3 regions of the Streptomyces sp. NPDC035033 genome follow, and region 2 is predicted to be linked to each of the others. Evidence: riboswitches for the same ligand, from Rfam matches in the RefSeq annotation. Region 2 holds a riboswitch; each other region holds the start of a gene.
The links. A riboswitch is a leader RNA that binds a small molecule or an ion and turns the genes downstream of it on or off. The one in region 2 is predicted to bind cobalamin.
Positions count from the first base shown of each region.

Region 1: it holds a riboswitch for cobalamin, as region 2 does, so the genes downstream of both, AB0E83_RS07880 (ABC transporter substrate-binding protein) here and AB0E83_RS25880 (ribonucleoside-diphosphate reductase subunit alpha) in region 2, are expected to answer to the same signal.
Region 3: it holds a riboswitch for cobalamin, as region 2 does, so the genes downstream of both, AB0E83_RS32740 (energy-coupling factor ABC transporter permease) here and AB0E83_RS25880 (ribonucleoside-diphosphate reductase subunit alpha) in region 2, are expected to answer to the same signal.

Region 1 covers NZ_JBEZUZ010000012.1:37,720-43,750, forward strand. Annotated here, with positions in the region: gene AB0E83_RS07865 (Gfo/Idh/MocA family oxidoreductase) at 117-1,547, shown strand; gene AB0E83_RS07870 (NEW3 domain-containing protein) at 1,582-2,610, shown strand; gene AB0E83_RS07875 (DeoR/GlpR family DNA-binding transcription regulator) at 2,676-3,473, opposite strand; cobalamin riboswitch at 3,639-3,844, shown strand; gene AB0E83_RS07880 (ABC transporter substrate-binding protein) at 3,912-4,955, shown strand; gene AB0E83_RS07885 (iron chelate uptake ABC transporter family permease subunit) at 5,069-6,031, shown strand, end outside.
Region 2 covers NZ_JBEZUZ010000074.1:14,779-20,809, reverse strand. Annotated here, with positions in the region: gene mctP (monocarboxylate uptake permease MctP) at 1-1,324, shown strand, start outside; gene AB0E83_RS25885 (GNAT family N-acetyltransferase) at 1,402-1,902, shown strand; cobalamin riboswitch at 1,952-2,088, shown strand; gene AB0E83_RS25880 (ribonucleoside-diphosphate reductase subunit alpha) at 2,215-4,581, shown strand; gene AB0E83_RS25875 (ribonucleotide-diphosphate reductase subunit beta) at 4,581-5,597, shown strand; gene def (peptide deformylase) at 5,659-6,031, opposite strand, start outside.
Region 3 covers NZ_JBEZUZ010000131.1:5,585-11,615, reverse strand. Annotated here, with positions in the region: gene AB0E83_RS32750 (ALF repeat-containing protein) at 1-2,767, shown strand, start outside; gene AB0E83_RS32745 (hypothetical protein) at 2,777-3,175, shown strand; cobalamin riboswitch at 3,242-3,464, shown strand; gene AB0E83_RS32740 (energy-coupling factor ABC transporter permease) at 3,493-4,188, shown strand; gene AB0E83_RS32735 (energy-coupling factor ABC transporter substrate-binding protein) at 4,188-4,544, shown strand; gene cbiQ (cobalt ECF transporter T component CbiQ) at 4,551-5,300, shown strand; gene AB0E83_RS32725 (ATP-binding cassette domain-containing protein) at 5,297-6,031, shown strand, end outside.

The DNA of each region.
Region 1 (6,031 bases), on a different contig from region 2:
TTGCGCGAGAATGCATCAAACGGCCATCGAATGAGCAACTCTTGACATGCCGGTGAGCACGCCGCCAGAGTCGTGCCGTACCCGCTGCCCGTACGTCTCGAGGAGCGATGCCGAACATGCCTGAAATCCGAGCAGTCTCACGCCGTTTGCTCCTGGGGGGCGCTCTGGCGACCACCGGGGCCCTCGCGACCGGCGCGGGGGCCTCCTCCGTCGCGGCCGCGACGCCGGCGGCGGCCGCGCCGCGGCGGGAACCGGGCCAGACGTCCATGATCGACGTGCCCTACCCCGTCCACCGGACGGTGCGCGTCGGCGTGATCGGACTGGGCAACCGCGGGTCCGGCATGACCACGGGCTGGTCCGTCGTCCCCGGCTGCGCGGTCACCGCCGTCTGCGACGTCCGCGCCGACCGCGCCGAGCGGACCGCCGACCGGCTGGCCGCCGCCGGCAGGCCCCGCCCCGCCACGTACGGCGGCTCCGCCGACTCCTACGCCCGGATGCTGGAGCGCGACGACATCGACCTCGTCTACATCGCCACGCCCTGGGAGTTCCACTACGAGCAGGGCCGGGCGGCGCTGCTGGCCGGCAAGCACGTCATCGTCGAACTGCCCATCGCGACCGGGCTCGACGAGCTGTGGGACCTCGTCGACACCTCCGAGCGCACCCGCAGGCACCTCATGCTCGCGGAGAACTGCAGCTACGGGCGGAACGAGCTGGCCATGCTGAAGATGGCGCACGAGGGCCTGTTCGGCGACATCACCAACGGCCACGGCGGCTACCTGCACGACCTGCGCGCCCTGCTGTTCTCCGACACGTACTACACCGACGCGTGGCGCCGGCTGTGGCACACCCGCAGCACCGCCTCCTTCTACGCCATGCACGGCCTGGCGCCGATCGCCGCGGCCATGGACGTCAACCGGGGCGACCGGATGACCACGCTGACCGCCACGGCGACCGCGCCGAAGGGGCTGGCCGACTACCGGGCGCGGTTCGTCCCCAGGAACCACCCGTCGTGGAAGGAGACGTACGTCAACGGCGATCTGGTCACCTGCCTCATCGAGACGGCCAAGGGCCGGATCATCCGCGCCGAGCACGACGTGAGCTCGCCCCGGCCGTACAGCCGGATCAACTCCCTCGCCGGCAGCCGGGGCATCTTCGAGGACTACGCGGGCGTGGTGTCGGCCGGCGGCGGGCGCATCTACGTGGAGCCGGACCACAGCGGCCACGCGTGGCGGGACTTCGGCTCCTACCGCAAGGAGTTCGACCACTGGCTGTGGAAGAAGATCGGCGACGACGCCGCGAACAACGGCGGCCACGGGGGCATGGACTACGTCCTCCAGTGGCGGACCGTCCAGCTGATGCGGGCCGGCCTCGTGCCCGACATCGACGTGTACGACTCGGCCGCCTGGTGCGCCCCGGTCCCCTTGAGTGTCATGTCCCTGGCAGCCGGAGGGCGTCCCGTCCCGGTCCCCGACTTCACCCGGGGCGCGTGGGTCAACCTCCGCATGGGCCTCGACTCGCGCACCACCGAGATGCCGCCCGTCGCCTGACGCGGCCTCCGTCCCTCCCCCGAAGGAGCAGTACGTGAGACCAGCACGACTGATCGGATCGCTCGGAGCCGCGGCCGTGGCGGGCGCGCTCATGGTCCTCCCGGCCTCGACCGCCACCGCCACCGCCACCGCGGACGGGAACCCCGCCGTCACGGCGGCGGAGACCCGGCCGGCCGCCGCCGGGACGACGGTGGCGATCTCCCCCGTCGACCTGGACGGCCCCGCCGTCGTCACGGTGAAGGTGACCGTCACCAACCCCGGGCCGGACCGGATGCGTGCGCTGGAGGTGACCTTCGGCGGCCCCGCCGGATGGGCCGTCCAGCCCTCCGCCGTCCGGGTGGACGGCTCCCTGGCCGCGGGCGCCTCCGCCGAGGCCGCCTTCCGGATCCGGGTGCCGGAGCGGCGCGCCGGATTCACCGTCCGTACGTTCACCGCGACCGCGACGTACCGCGGCGGCGACGGGGCCGGCTCCGCCACCGCCACCCGGACCCAGCGCAGCGGCACTCCCCTGCCGAACCTGGCCGCCGCCTACAACAACGTGGGCGTGACCGACGAGAGCGACACCCGGCCCGGCGACTACGACGGCGAGGGCAACAGCTTCTCCGCGCAGAAGCTCGCCGCCGTCGGGCTGCGGCCCGGCGCGACGGTGAAGGCCCTGGGCGCGGAGCTGCGCTGGCCGGACGTCCCCGCCGGCACCAGGAACAACGTCTCCACCACCGGCCAGGCCGTCGCCCTCGACGGCAGCGGCAGCCGGCTCGTCCTCCTCGGCTCGGGCGTCACCAGCGGGGCGGCGGGCACCGCGACCGTGTACTACACCGACGGGACGAGCGGCACAGGTTCCTTCGGCTTCCCGAACTGGTCCTTCGACCCGGCGAACGCCCACGGGGCGACCCTGGTGGCGTCGAGCGACGGGCGCAACCGGCCCGGCGGGTACGGCAACGCCGGCATCGCGTACCGCGTCTTCGCCCACTCGATCCCGCTCGACCCGGCCAAGCGGGTGGAGTTCGTGGTGCTGCCGAGCAACGGCAACATCCATCTGTTCGACATGGCCGTCGCCCCCTGACCGCCGGCGGCACCGCCCCGGACGCCTCCCGGTGTCCGGGGCGGTGCCGTGCCGCCGGGGGGGCCTCAGACCGTGATCACCTTGATGCCCATGTCGTCGAGGCGGGCGACGGCGTCCGCGGGGGCCGCCGCGTCGGTGACGACCACGTCGACGGCGTCGAGGCCGCAGATCCGGGCGAAGGCCCGCCTCCCCAGCTTCGACGAGTCGGTGACCACGACGACCCGCTGGGCGCGTTCGGCGAACAGCCGGCTGATGCTCGCCTCGTCCTCCTGCCGGGTCATCACGCCGAGCCGGGGGTCGAGCCCGTCGACGCCCAGGACCGCGACGTCGAGGACGACCTCGTTCAGCACCCCCGCCGTCAGGGGGCCGACCAGCTCGTACGTCTGCGGCCGGGCCACGCCGCCGGTGACCACGAGCTTCACCTGGGGCCGCACGGCGAGTTCGCCGGCGATGTTGAGGGCGTTGGTCACCACGGTGAAGACCGGCGTCGCGCCGTCCGCCGCGTCCCGCCGTTCCCCGCCGGCCCGCAGGGCCAGCGCGCGGGCCACCTCGGTGGTGGTCGTCCCCCCGTTGAACCCCACGACGTCCCCGGGGGCGACGAGTTCCACGGCGGCGGCCGCGATGCGCTGCTTCTCCGTGGCGTGCCGGGAGGACTTGTAGCGCAGGGGCAGCTCGTACGAGACGCCGTGCGCGATGGCCCCGCCCCGGGTCCGGATCAGCATCCGCTGCTCCGCCAGTTCGTCGAGGTCCCGCCGGATCGTCGCGGACGAGACCTCCAGGGCGGCGGCGGTCTCCTCGACGTCCAGCCTGCCCTCGGCGGCCAGCAGATCCAGCAGAGCGTGCCACCGCTCACCTTTGGACATGCCTCGGAACTCCTTCGACGTCTGGACCCGCGAACTGCCCGTCCACCATACTCCCCGCACCGGATGTGCTCGAAAGTGCGCGAAGCGCGTCGTCTTCGAGCTGTTTCGCGCAGCGAGACCGGGCGTCCGGTCGCGGGTGGGTAATCCTGGGCCGCGACCCGTCTGTGGTAGCTTGCCCGGGCCAGTCGCACCTGTGTACACATCGACACGATCTGTGCGCGGGTCAGGGAATCCGGTGGGAATCCGGAGCTGACGCGCAGCGGTGAGGGTGACGGGCGGAGCATCGGCCACTGGGCCCCGAGGGGGCCTGGGAAGGCGCCCCGTCCGGACGACCCCGAGTCCGAAGACCTGCTGGCGGCCCCGGCGCCGTGCGCCGTCGTCCGGGGAGCACCGTTCGACAGGCTCCGCGCATGAGCCGTGACGCAGAGGACCCCTCTCATGCCCCACGCACGTCCCGCCCGTCCCGCCGCGCTCCTCCTCGCCGGCGCCGTCCTCCTGGCCGGCTGCGGAACCGGCGGCCAGGAGGCCCCGTCCGGGGCGAAGGGGGCGGACGCCGGCCACCGGCCGGTCAGCCTCGGCAACTGCGGGCAGCGGGTCGAGGTCGACCGCCCGCCCCGCCGTGCCGTCGCCCTCGACCAGGGATCGGCCGAGATCCTGCTCTCCCTCGGCCTGGCCGACCGCATGGCGGGCACCGCCACCTGGACGGACCCCGTCCTCAAGGGCCTGGAGAAGGCGAACGCGAAGGTCCCCCGGCTCGCCGAGCGCTACCCGTCGTTCGAGAAGGTGCTCGACGCCGAACCCGACTTCGTCAGCGCCTCCTTCCTCTACACGCTGGGCAAGGGCGGTGTCGCCCCCCGCGAGCGGTTCGCCGAGCTCGGCGTCCCCACGTACCTCTCCCCCGCCGACTGCGTCGGCAAGGACAACGGCGGGGACGGCGACGGCGTGCGGACCGCACCGCTGACCATGGACACCGTGTACGGCGAGATCCGTGACCTGGCCCGGGTGTTCGGCGTGCCGGAGCGCGGCGAGAAGCTCGTCGGAGAGCTCCGCGCCCGGGTGGAGAGGGCCACGGCGGGCTCCGACTTCGGCGGCGCGTCCGTCCTCTACTGGTTCTCCGACTCCCAGGGGCCGTACATGGCCGGGTGCTGCGGCGCCCCGGGGATCGTCAGCCGGGCGCTCGGGGTCCGGAACGTCTTCGACGACACCAAGGAGGAGTGGCCGCAGATCAACTGGGAGACGGTCGCCGACCGGGACCCCGACGTGCTGGTGATCGCCGATCTGACGCGCCGGGCCCAGTCCGCCGAGAGCGCCGCGAAGAAGATCGCGTTCCTGGAGTCGCACCCGGTCACCCGGAACATGACGGCGGTGCGGAAGAAGCGGTACGTGGTCCTCAGCGGCCAGGCCATGAACCCCACGATCCGCACCGTGGAGGGCATCGAGAAGACGGCGGCCGCGCTGCGGGCGTACGGGTTCGCGAAGTGAGCCGGCCCGGCCCCGCGGGTCCGCCCGCCACCGAGGAGACGGCCCCCCGGGTCCGCCGCCCCGCCCGCTCCTCGCGGGCGGTCCCGCCGCTCGCCGGGGCCGCCGGGCTCCTCCTGCTGTGCGTCTCCGTCGCCCTCGCCGTCACCCTCGGCCCGGCCGACATCCGCGTCGCCGACACCTGGTCCGTCATCGCCTCCCACCTCGGCGGAGCCCCGTCCGGCCTCAGCCCCGTCCGGGACGGCATCGTCTGGAACCTCCGGCTGCCCCGGACGCTCCTCGCCGCCGTGTGCGGCGCGGGACTCGCCGTCTGCGGCGCGGTGATGCAGTCCCTGCTGCGCAACCCGCTCGCCGACCCGTTCGTCCTCGGCGTCTCCTCCGGCGCCTCGACCGGCGCCGTCGCGGTCGTCGTCCTCGGCGTGGGCGGGGGCCTGGTCTCCGTCTCCGGCGGCGCCTTCCTCGGCGCCCTCTGCGCCTTCGCCCTGGTCCTGCTCCTCAGCCACACCCTGGGCGGGTCGACGGACCGCGTCGTCCTGGCGGGGGTCGCCGCGATGCAGCTCTTCTCGGCGCTCACCTCCTTCGTGGTGATGACCGCCGCCGACGCCGAGACCACCCGGGGGGTCCTCTTCTGGCTGCTCGGTTCGCTCACCGGCGCCGGCTGGACCGACGTCGGCGTGTGCGCCGCCGTCCTCGCCGCGGCCCTGCTGGTCTGCGGCGGACACGCCCGCACCCTCGACGCCTTCGCGTTCGGCGAGGACGCGGCGGCGTCGCTCGGCGTCTCCGTGGCGCGGACCCGCCTGGTCCTCCTCTCGGTCACCGCCCTGCTCACCGCCGTCCTCGTCTCGTCCGCCGGCGCGATCGGCTTCGTCGGCCTGGTCCTGCCGCACGCGGTCCGCGCCCTCACCGGCCCCGGCCACGCCCGGCTGCTGCCGCCGGCCGCCCTGGCCGGGGCGGTCTTCCTGGTGTGGGCCGACACCCTCGCCCGGACCGTCCTCGCTCCCCAGGAGGTCCCGGTCGGCGTGGTGACCTCGCTCGTCGGCGTCCCCGCCTTCGTCCTCGTCCTGTACCGCACCCGGAGC
Region 2 (6,031 bases):
GATCTTCACCTTCCTGCCGCGCCTGTGGTCGGTCTCGCACAAGCACGGGTACGTCACCACCTCCGACTTCGTCCGCGGCCGCTTCGGCTCCAAGGGCCTCTCCCTCGCGGTCGCGGTCACCGGCATCCTCGCCACGATGCCGTACATCGCGCTCCAGCTCGTCGGCATCCAGGCCGTCCTGGACGTGATGGGCGTCGGCGGCGGCGAGGACACCCACTGGTTCATCAAGGACCTGCCGCTGCTGATCGCCTTCGGCGTGCTCGCCGCGTACACCTACTCCTCGGGTCTGCGCGCGCCCGCGCTCATCGCCTTCGTCAAGGACACCCTGATCTACCTGGTGATCGCGGTGGCGATCATCTACATCCCGATCAAGCTGGGCGGTTTCGACGCGATCTTCGACGCGGCGAACGAGAAGTTCACCACCAACAAGGCGGGCGGGCTCGTGCCGACCGAGGCCGGGCAGTGGACCTACGCGACGCTCGCGCTCGGTTCGGCGCTCGCGCTCTTCATGTACCCGCACTCCATCACGGCGACCCTGTCGTCGAAGAGCCGCGAGGTCATCCGCCGCAACACCACGATCCTGCCGCTCTACTCGCTGATGCTGGGCCTGCTCGCGCTGCTCGGCTTCATGGCGATCGCCGCCGGGATCAAGGTCGAGAACGGCCAGCTCGCCATCCCGCAGCTCTTCGAGTCCATGTTCCCCGCCTGGTTCGCGGGCGTGGCCTTCGCCGCCATCGGCATCGGCGCGCTCGTGCCGGCCGCGATCATGTCGATCGCCGCGGCCAACCTCTTCACCCGGAACATCTACAAGGACTTCCTCAAGCCCGGGGCCACCCCCGAGCAGGAGACCAAGGTCTCCAAGCTGGTCTCCCTCCTGGTGAAGGTCGGCGCCCTCGTCTTCGTCCTCACCATGGACAAGACGGTCGCCATCAACTTCCAGCTCCTGGGCGGCATCTGGATCCTCCAGACCTTCCCGGCCCTGGTCGGCGGCCTGTTCACCCGCTGGTTCCACCGCTGGGCGCTGCTCGCCGGCTGGGCCGTCGGCATGGTGTACGGCACGATCGCCGCGTACAACGTGTCGACGCCGAAGCAGAAGCACTTCGGCGGCTCCTCGGCCGAGATCCCCGGCATCGGCGAGATCGGCTACATCGGCCTCACCGCCTTCGTCCTCAACGTCCTGGTGACGGTGGTCCTCACCTTCGTCCTCAGGGCCGCGAAGGCCCCCGAGGGCGTCGACGAGACCTCCCCCGCGGACTACACGGCCGACGCCGGCGACGCCGGGGTCCGCACCGAGCTGCCGAAGGTCGGTGCCGGAAGCCACTGACGGCACGCGGTACGGGGCGAGGGCCCGGGGCGGAAAACCCCGGGCCCTCGCCGTGCCCGCCGGGCAGACTGCCGGGCATGGACTTCACGATCAGGGCCGTGCGGCCCGAGGAGCACAAGGAACTCGGCGAGATCACCGCACGGGCGTACCTCGACGACGGCCACCTCTCCTTCGGCGAGGCCGACGGGTACCTGCCCGTCCTGCGGGACGTGACCCGCAGGGCCGGCCTGGCGGAGGTGCTCGTGGCGGTGGACGGGGACGGGGCGGTCCTCGGCGGCGTCGCCTTCACGGCCGGCGGGAAGGAGTACGCCGACATGGCCGTCGACGGCGAGGCCGAGTTCCGGATGCTGGCGGTCGCCCGCGCGGCGCGCGGCCGGGGCGTCGGCGAGGCGCTGGTACGGGCCTGCGTCGAGCGCGCCCGCGAACGGGGCAGCGCGCGGCTCGTGCTCTCCACCCAGACCCGGATGACCACCGCCCACCGGCTCTACCGGCGGCTGGGCTTCGTCCGGGTGCCCGAGCGGGACTGGAGCCCGGTGCCCGGCCTGCCGCCGCTGATGGCCTTCTCCCTGGAACTCTGAACCACCGCGACCCGCGGGGACACAACATGTGGGGGGTGCCGAGAGGGGCGCCCCCCACATGTATGCTCGTCCTCGCTGTCGCCGCAGGGGAATCCGGTGCGAATCCGGAACTGTCCCGCAACGGTGTGCTTCGTGCGCTTATCCACGGAGTGAGTCCGAGCACCTGCCGGCAGTGCGCCCGGTCCGACCGTTCCGGGTGCCGACGACGTCCGGGCCTCGCGGAATGGGCCGGTGGACGCGGGCGCATCCGCGCGTACGGACGCCCGCCCCTCCCCCGCCGCGGCCCCGGGCCGAGCGAGGGAGAGCCCCCACGTGACCATCGCGCCTGCGGGTCCGTCAGCTGCCGAGACCGCCGCGACCGACGGCGACGGCCCCGGGACCGTACTGCTGCGGACCCTGACCGACCTCACCGCCGACCTCACCGACACCGACCCCGGCCGGGTCGCCGCCGCCGCGCTGCGCGGCCGGCACGCCGGTTCGGACGAGGCGGAGCTGCGCGAACTGGCCACCGAGGCCGCCGCGGGCCTCATCTCCGAGGACCCCGCCTACTCCCGGCTCGCCGCCCGGCTGCTGACCCTCACGATCGCCGAGGAGGCGGCCTCGCAGGGCGCGGTCTCCTTCTCCGCCTCGGTCGCCACCGGCCACCGCGAGGGCCTGATCGCCGACCGCACCGCCGCCTTCGTGGCGCTGCACGCGGACCGGATGGACGCGCTGATCGACCCGGCCGCCGACGACCGCTTCGGCTACTTCGGCCTGCGGACCCTGTACTCGCGCTACCTGCTGCGCCACCCGATCACCCGCAAGGTCGTCGAGACCCCGCAGCACTTCATGCTCCGGGTGGCCGCCGGCCTCGCCGAGGACGACTCGGTCCGCGCCCTGGACGAGGTGGCGGCGCTGTACGGGCTGATGAGCCGGCTCGACTACCTGCCCTCCTCGCCCACGCTCTTCAACTCCGGCACCCGCCACCCGCAGATGTCCTCCTGCTACCTGCTGGACTCCCCGCTGGACGAGCTGGACTCGATCTACGACCGCTACCACCAGGTCGCGCGCCTGTCGAAGCACGCGGGCGGCATCGGCCTGTCGTACTCCCGGATCCGCTCGCGCGGCTCCCTGATCCGCGGCACCAACGGCCACTCCAACGGCATCGTGCCGTTCCTGAAGACGCTGGACGCCTCGGTCGCCGCCGTGAACCAGGGCGGCCGCCGCAAGGGCGCCGCCGCCGTCTACCTGGAGACCTGGCACGCGGACATCGAGGAGTTCCTGGAGCTCCGCGACAACACCGGCGAGGACGCCCGCCGCACCCACAACCTGAACCTCGCCCACTGGATCCCGGACGAGTTCATGCGCCGGGTCGACGCCGACGCCGAGTGGTCGCTCTTCTCCCCCGCCGACGTGCCCGAGCTCGTCGACCTGTGGGGCGAGGAGTTCGACGCCGCCTACCGCGCCGCCGAGGCCAAGGGCCTGGCCCGTCGCACGATCCCGGCCCGCGACCTGTACGGCCGGATGATGCGGACCCTGGCGCAGACCGGCAACGGCTGGATGACCTTCAAGGACGCCTCGAACCGCACGGCCAACCAGACCGCCGAGCCCGGCACGGTCGTCCACTCCTCCAACCTGTGCACCGAGATCATCGAGGTCACGAACGACGGCGAGACGGCCGTCTGCAACCTCGGCTCGGTCAACCTCGGCGCGTTCGTCGACACCGCCACCGGCGACATCGACTGGGAGCGGCTGGACGCCACCGTCCGCACCGCCGTGACCTTCCTCGACCGGGTCGTGGACATCAACTTCTACCCGACCGAGCAGGCCGGCCGGTCCAACGCGAAGTGGCGCCCGGTGGGCCTGGGCGCGATGGGCCTCCAGGACGTCTTCTTCAAGCTGCGCCTCCCCTTCGACTCGGCCGGGGCCCGCGCGCTGTCCACCCGGATCGCCGAGCGGATCATGCTCGCCGCGTACGAGGCGTCCGCCGACCTCGCCGAGCGCAACGGCCCGCTGCCGGCCTGGGAGAAGACCCGTACCGCCCGGGGCGTGCTCCACCCCGACCACTACGGCGTCGAGCTCGCCTGGCCCGAGCGGTGGGCCGCGCTGCGCGAGCGGATCGCCGCCGTCGGCATGCGCAACTCCCTGCTCCTCGCCATCGCCCCGACCGCGACGATCGCGTCGATCGCGGGCGTGTACGAGTGCATCGAGCCGCAGGTCTCCAACCTCTTCAAGCGCGAGACGCTCTCCGGCGAGTTCCTCCAGGTCAACTCGTACCTGGTGGACGAGTTGAAGGAGCTCGGCGTGTGGGACGCGCAGACCCGCGAGGCGCTGCGCGACGCCAACGGCTCGGTGCAGGGCTTCACCTGGGTGCCGGCCGAGGTCCGCGAGCTGTACCGGACGGCGTGGGAGATCCCGCAGCGCGGCCTGATCGACATGGCCGCCGCCCGCACCCCGTTCCTGGACCAGTCGCAGTCCCTGAACCTGTTCATGGAGACGCCGACCATCGGCAAGCTGTCGTCGATGTACGCGTACGCCTGGAAGCAGGGCCTGAAGACCACGTACTACCTGCGCTCCCGCCCGGCGACCCGGATCGCCCGCGCGGCGCGGGCCGCCGCCCCCGTCCCCGTCCAGGTGACCCCCGAAGAGGCCGTCGCCTGCTCCCTGGAAAACCCCGAGTCCTGCGAGGCCTGCCAGTAATGACCACTTCCGCGGAGAAGAACCTCCTGGACCCCGGGTTCGAGCTGACCCTGCGTCCGATGCGCTACCCGGACTTCTACGAGCGCTACCGGGACGCGATCAAGAACACGTGGACGGTCGAGGAGGTGGACCTCCACTCGGACGTCGCCGACCTCGCCAAGCTCACCCCCGGCGAGCAGCACATGATCGGCCGCCTCGTCGCGTTCTTCGCGACGGGCGACTCGATCGTGGCCAACAACCTGGTCCTGACGCTGTACAAGCACATCAACTCCCCCGAGGCGCGGCTGTACCTGAGCCGTCAGCTCTTCGAGGAGGCGGTGCACGTCCAGTTCTACCTGACCCTCCTGGACACCTACCTGCCCGAGCCGGACGACCGCGCGGCGGCCTTCGCGGCGGTCGAGAACATCCCCTCCATCCGCGAGAAGGCGCAGTTCTGCTTCCGCTGGATGGACTCGGTCGAGAAGATCGAGAGGCTGGAGACGGCCGCCGACCGCCGCCGCTTCCTCCTCAACCTGATCTGCTTCGCCGCCTGCATCGAGGGCCTGTTCTTCTACGGGGCCTTCGCCTACGTGTACTGGTTCCGCTCCCGCGGCCTGCTGCACGGCCTGGCGACCGGCACCAACTGGGTCTTCCGCGACGAGACCATGCACATGAACTTCGCCTTCGAGGTCGTGGACACGGTCCGCAAGGAGGAGCCGGAGCTCTTCGACGACGCCCTCCGGCAGCAGGTCACGGAGATGCTGAAGGAGGCCGTCGAGGCGGAGCTCCAGTTCGGCCGCGACCTGTGCGGCGACGGCCTGCCCGGCATGAACACCGAGTCCATGCGCGCGTACCTCCAGTGCGTCGCCGACCAGCGCCTCCAGCGGCTCGGCTTCCCCCCGGTCTACGGCTCCGAGAACCCCTTCGCCTTCATGGAGCTCCAGGGCGTCCAGGAACTCACCAACTTCTTCGAGCGCCGCCCCTCCGCCTACCAGGTGGCCGTCGAGGGCACGGTCGACCTGGACGAGGACTTCTGATCCGTACGCGAAGGGCCCCGCACTCGTGGAGTGCGGGGCCCTTCCGTGTCTCCGGGGCCGGTCAGGCGTTGGGGACGACCGGGTAGCGGGGGGTGCCCTCCTCCATCTGGCGGAGGGCGTCCTTGCGGTCGCGCTTGGAGAGCTTGTCGATGTACAGGGTGCCGTACAGGTGGTCCGTCTCGTGCTGGAGGCAGCGGGCGAAGTAGCCGGTGCCGCGGACCTTGATGGGGTTGCCGTGCAGGTCCTGGCCGTGGACCTCGGCGAAGTCCGGGCGGGCCAGCGCCGCGTAGGCGGTGGGGACCGACAGGCAGCCCTCGTTGGAGTCGTCGAGGAAGCGGCGGTCGGCCGGCAGCTCCTGGAGCACCGGGTTGACCACGTGGCCGGTGTGGCGGACGCCCTCGTCGTCGGGGCAGTCGTAGACGAAGACCTTCAGG
Region 3 (6,031 bases), on a different contig from region 2:
GTCCAAGCTGGCCAAGGAGGCGGCCCTGAAGGCCGCGGCGGAGGCGGCGGCCGCCAAGGACGACGTCGAGAAGGCCGCACAGGCCGCGGGGCGTGCCGCCAAGGCGGCGGAGCAGGCCGCGGCGTCGGCGCAGAAGGCCATCAGCGCCGCCAACGCGGCGAACAACGCGGCGCGCATCGCCGCCAACGCGGCCTCGCAGGCGGCCGCGGCCGCGGCGGGCGCCGCCCAGGCGGCCGCCCGTGCGCGCACCGCGGCGGCGGACGCCGCCGTGGACGCGAGCAAGGCGGAGGCCTCCCGCAAGGCCGCCGAGGAGGCCCGCGCCATCGCCAAGGACGCGGACCTCGCCGCCGACGCCGCGGACCAGGCGGCCAAGGCCGCCACCGCCGCGGGCGACGCCGCGGCCGCCGCGATCAGCGCCGGCGCCAACGCCGGCCTCGCGGCCGATGCCGCGACAGAGGCCAGCGGCTACGCCGGGGCCTCCAGCGCGGCCGCCGCCGCGGCGCGCGCCGCGGCGGCGGCCGCCAAGCGACACGCGGAGGAGGCCAACCGCGCCGCAGCGGCGGCCGAGTCGCTGGCCCGGGAGGCGGCCACCGCGGCGGGCGAAGCCCGGGACGCGGCGACCTCGGCGGCGGCGCACGCCCGCAGCGCGGCGGACGCCGCGGAGGACGCGGCGGAACACGCGGGTGACGCCACCCAGGCGGCCGTCAGGTCCACCGCGCACGCCGACGCCGCCACCCAGGCGGCGACGGTGGCGACGAACGCCGTCCTGCGGGCGCAGAAGGTGTACACCATCGCCCGCAAGGTCGAGGCCGAGGAGCTCCTCGGCCGGACCAACGCCGGCATCGAACGCGCCCGGGACCAGAAGGCCGCCGAGGAGGCCCGCGTCGCCCGGACCGCGGCGCTGGAACGGTCGGCCGGGGAGCGGGAGGCCGAACGCGACCGGCTGCTGGCGAGCGCGCAGGCGCCCGGGGCGGACCTCCACGCCGTCGCCGCCCAGGGCCGCGCGCTGGCCGTGCGGGTCATGAAGGAGGGAACCGCGTGGGGCCGGGGAGCGGCCGAGGCCGCGCTGGCCGGACCCGACGAGGTCGTCCTCGACTACCTGCGCAACGGCTGGGCGAGCGCCCAGGAGCAGGACGACCGCTCGTACGTGGCGCGCCTCGCCGAGGAGAGCGAGTCCGCGGAGGTCCGTGCCGCCGCGGAGACCGCGCTCGACGGCGACGCCGCCGCGGTCTCCGCCTTCGTCGACGACGGCCAGTACCGGGTGTCCTCGGAGCTCATGCGCGTGGCCATCGCGCGCGTGATCTCCGAAGCGGGCCCCGTGGTCACCGACGCGGGCCGTGCGGCCCTGGAGAGCGGCGACCCGAAGAAGTACAGCGACTTCCTCGTCCGGGGGCAGTTCACGGCGCGGAACGACGACGAGCGGGTCCGCGCGGCCCAGCTGGTCTCGGCCGGCGGCCCCGAGGTCAAGGCCGCGGCGCGCATCGCCCTGGAGGGCTCGCCCCGTACGCTGCACGCCTTCATCGTCTCCGGCCAGTACATGGCGGTGCGCAAGGACCAGCTGGCCGCGACCCACGTGGCCCGGGTCCAGAAGCTGATCGCGGACGCCTCCAAGGTCGCGGCCCGGGCCCAGCAGAACGCCGCGACGGCGCAGAAGGTCGCCGCCCAGGCCCGCAAGGCCGCCGACGAGGCCGTCACCTGGGCCCAGAAGGCCGACGACTGGGCGGTGAAGGCGGGGGAGTACGCGGAGCAGGCCGACCAGCACGCGCGGGCCGCCGAGGCCTCGGCGGCCCGCGCGGCCGAGGACGCCGTGACGGCCCGCAGGGCCGCCGACGCCGCCGACGCCGACTCCCGCAACGCCGCCAGGTCCGCCGCGGACGCCACGCTCTCCTCCGAGATGGCGCAGGCGTCGTCGTCGACCGCCTGGGCGTACGCCGGGCAGGCGTGGCAGTCCCACCTCGACGCGGGACAGGACAGCGAGGCCGCGCTCAAGGCCGCGACCGAGACCTTCCAGGTCGCCGTCGAGAAGTACCGGCAGGAGGAGGAAGCCCGGCGGAAGGCGGCCGTCGAGGCGAAGCGGAAGGCGGTCGAGGGCGGGATGACCCCGGCCGAGCAGTACCGCTGCCAGAACGGGTACATCCCGTGCGACCCGCGGGAATTCGTCCGCTGGTGCCAGCACCACGAAATCGGCTGCGACATCCTGTCGATGGGCGACGAGTTCGGCGACGCGATGAAGGGGCTGGCGGACGTGACCGCCGAGCTCACCGGCCTGTCCGACCTGGAGGCGTGCCTCGACGGCAAGGACCTGGAGAACTGCTGGAGCCTCGCGACGGACGTGGTCGTCGGCTCGAAGTTCAAGGCGCTGGAGAAGGCGCTCGACGGCCTCGGTCAGGCGAAGACCGGCTGCAGACTGCTCGACACGGCCGCGAACGCGATGCCGCTGGCCCTGGCGGCGACCGGAAGCTCGTGCTTCGAGCACGACGTGCCCGGCATCCCGCGGGCCGTGGACGAGATCAGGGACTCCGGCGGCTGTGACGTGTGCGCCCGTCGCATCCGTGACAGCCTGGGGGGCGGCCAGATCGTCACCATCAACCCGGTCGACCAGCTCCTGCTCCCCACGTATCGGGGGGTGGACTCCGGCTGGTACTTCCACGTCGTCGTGGTGTACGAGGGGCGGGTCTACGACGCGTGGACGCCACGGGGAGGGGAATCGATCGCCGAGTACAAGTCCAGGTGGTCGAGGCACGGGAACATCGACTTCGGGTTCTGAGGAGGAACGATGGAGGACAGGGAACTCATTCTCCGCGTCCGCGAGAATCCGGGCGGATACGGACTCGGTTCCGCGTACCACCCCGTGGCGATGTTCCTCGCGGGGTACGACCTCGCGCGCTCGGGCGGGATGCTGAGAGGCTTCCACGAATGGCTCTGCGTCCGTGGCGGCGAGCTGTCCGCTCAGCACTGGATCAGGAGGATCCCGTCCGAGGCGGTCCCGGACCTCCGCTTCCAGGGGTTCGAACGGTTCACCGCGGAGCAGGACCGCCGGTCCGTCGAGCACCTCCTCTCGTCCGTCCTCGGCTTCCTCGCCGTGCGTGACGATCGGAGGGCGCTGCCGAAGATGTACGCCGCGTACGACTCCTTGCTGGACTCGGTGTACGGCGAGGCGGACGGCCCGGCGTAGGAGAGGGCCGGGGCGCCGTCCGGCGGCGCCCCGGCCGCTCGCGCTCCGGAGCGCGAGTGACCGACCCCGCATTGTGATGAAGCAGGTCAACCCACTACTGTCACAGGGCCTTGGTGTTCGGGAAACCGGTGCAGTACCGGTGCGGCCCTCGCCACTGTGATCGGGAGGTCCGGCTCCATCCCCCAGGGGAAGCCACTGCTCCGCCGCGGGAGACCGTCGTGGGGTGGGAAGGCGGAGTCGGGCGGCACTACCGTCAGCCAGGAGACCGGCCAGGGCGCGTTGTCCATCCACGAGGTGCTGGAGAGGGTCTCCCGATCATGCATATCGCCGAGGGGTATCTGCCCCCCGTCCACGCGGCCGCCTGGGGCGTCGCGTCGGCCCCGTTCGTCGTCCACGGCGTCCGCGCGCTCACCCGCGAGGTGCGCGCCCACCCCGAGTCCACCCTGCTGCTCGGCGCCTCCGGCGCCTTCACCTTCGTCCTGTCCGCGCTCAAACTGCCCTCGGTGACGGGGAGTTGTTCCCATCCGACGGGCACGGGGCTGGGTGCCATCCTGTTCCGGCCGCCGGTCATGGCGGTGCTCGGCACGATCACGCTGCTGTTCCAGGCGCTGCTGCTCGCCCACGGCGGGCTGACGACGCTGGGGGCGAACGTCTTCTCGATGGCGGTCGTCGGGCCCTGGGCGGGGTACGGGACGTACCTGCTGCTGAAGCGGTCCGGGGCGCCGCTGATGGTGGGCGTGTTCTCCGGCGCGTTCGTCGCCGACCTCTCCACCTACTGCGTGACCAGCGTCCAGCTGGCCCTCGCCTTCCCCGACCCGGGCAGCGGGGTGGCGGGGTCGCTCGCCAAGTTCGGCGGGATCTTCGCGGTGACGCAGATCCCGCTCGCCGTGAGCGAGGGGCTGCTGACCGTCCTGGTGATGCGGCTGCTCACGCAGTCCAGCAGGGGCGACCTGCTGCGGCTGGGCGTGCTCGCCCGGCCGGAGGCGAAGCGGCGCGAGGAGGCTGCGGCGTGATGAGCCGGAACGCGAGGATCAACACGCTGCTGCTGGCGCTCGTGGCGGCGCTGGCGGTGCTGCCGCTGGCGCTCGGCCTCGGCGACCACAAGGAGGAGCCGTTCACCGGCGCCGACGCGGAGGCGGAGACGGCGATCACCGAGATCGAGCCGGACTACGAGCCGTGGTTCTCCCCGCTGTACGAGCCGCCGTCCGGCGAGATCGAGTCGGCGCTGTTCGCCCTCCAGGCGGCGCTGGGCGCCGGTGTCCTCGCGTACTACTTCGGGCTGCGGCGCGGCCGGCGGCAGGGCGAGGAGCGGGCCGCGGCCCGCGCGGAGGGCGGCGCGCCCGCCCCGGACGCGGACAAGGACGCGTAGCCGCCGATGCTGCCGATCGACGCGGCGGCGCACGGCAGTCGCTGGCGCCGCCGCCATCCGGCGGAGAAGGCCGTGCTCGGCTTCGGCCTGACGCTCTGCGCGGTGTGTCTGCCGCCGTGGCCGGGGGCGGTCCTGGTCGCGGCGGCCACCCTCGCGGTGCTGCTCGGTCCGGCCGGCGTGCCGGGCCGGCAGCTGTGGCGGGCCTTCCGGATCCCGCTCGGTTTCTGCGTCACGGGCGCGGTGCCGCTGCTGTTCGCGGTGGGCGGGCCCGGGGGCGCCGTGGCCTGGGCCCCGGACGGTCCCGCGCACGCCGGGGAGCTGCTGCTGCGGACGGCGTCGGCCTCGCTGGGGGTGCTGCTGTTCGCCTTCACCACGCCGGTGTCGGACGTGCTGCCGCGCCTGGTGCGGGCCGGGGTGCCGGCGCCGGTGGTGGACGTGGCCCTGGTGATGTACCGGATCGTCTTCCTGCTGCTCGACGCGCAGGCCAAGGTGCGCCAGGCGCAGGCGGCGCGGCTCGGGGCGACCACCCGGGCGGCCGTGTGGCGGTCGCTGGCCGGGCTCGGCGCGACCTCGTTCGTGCGGGCCTTCGACCGGGCGCAGCGGCTCCAGACCGGTCTCGCCGGGCGGGGGTACGACGGCACGCTGCGGGTCCTGCTGCCCGGGGCGGCGGTCTCCCGTCCGTTCCTCGCGGCGACGGGCGGTCTCCTCGCGGGGCTCGTCGCCCTCACCCTCGTCCTGGAAAGGCTCCTGCCATGACGGCCCCCACCCCGGTCGTGGAACTGGTCCGCGCGGGTTTCGCGTACGAGGACGGGCCGCCCGTCCTCACCGATGTCGGCTTCGCGGTGCCGGAGGGCCGGGCGGTCGCGCTGCTCGGGCGCAACGGCGGCGGGAAGACGACGCTGCTGCGGCTGCTGAGCGGCGGGCTGCGGGTCGGCAGCGGGGCGCTGCTCCTGGACGGCGCGGAGGTGGCGTACGACCGGAAGGGGCTGACCCGGCTGCGGACCTCGGTGCAGCTGGTGACGCAGGACCCGGACGACCAGCTCTTCGCCGCGTCGGTGGCGCAGGACGTGTCGTTCGGGCCGATGAACCTGGGGCTGGCGGAGGAGGAGGTGCGGCTCCGGGTGGCGGAGGCGCTGGAGGCGCTGGACATCACGGCGCTCGCCGACCGGCCGACGCACCTGTTGTCCTACGGGCAGCGGAAGCGGGCGGCGATCGCGGGCGCGGTGGCGATGCGCCCCCGGGTCCTGATCATGGACGAGCCGACGGCGGGCCTGGACCCGCACGGCCAGGAGCGGCTCCTGGAGACCCTGGAGCGGCTGCGGGCGGCGGGCACGACGCTGGTCATGGCCACCCATGACGTGGACCTGGCGCTGCGGTGGGCCGACGAGGCCGCGGTGCTCTCCCCCGCCGGGCTGCGCACGGGCCCGGCGGCGGAGCTGCTGGCGGACGACGCGCTGCTGGAGGCCGCGCGGCTGCGGCGCCCGTGG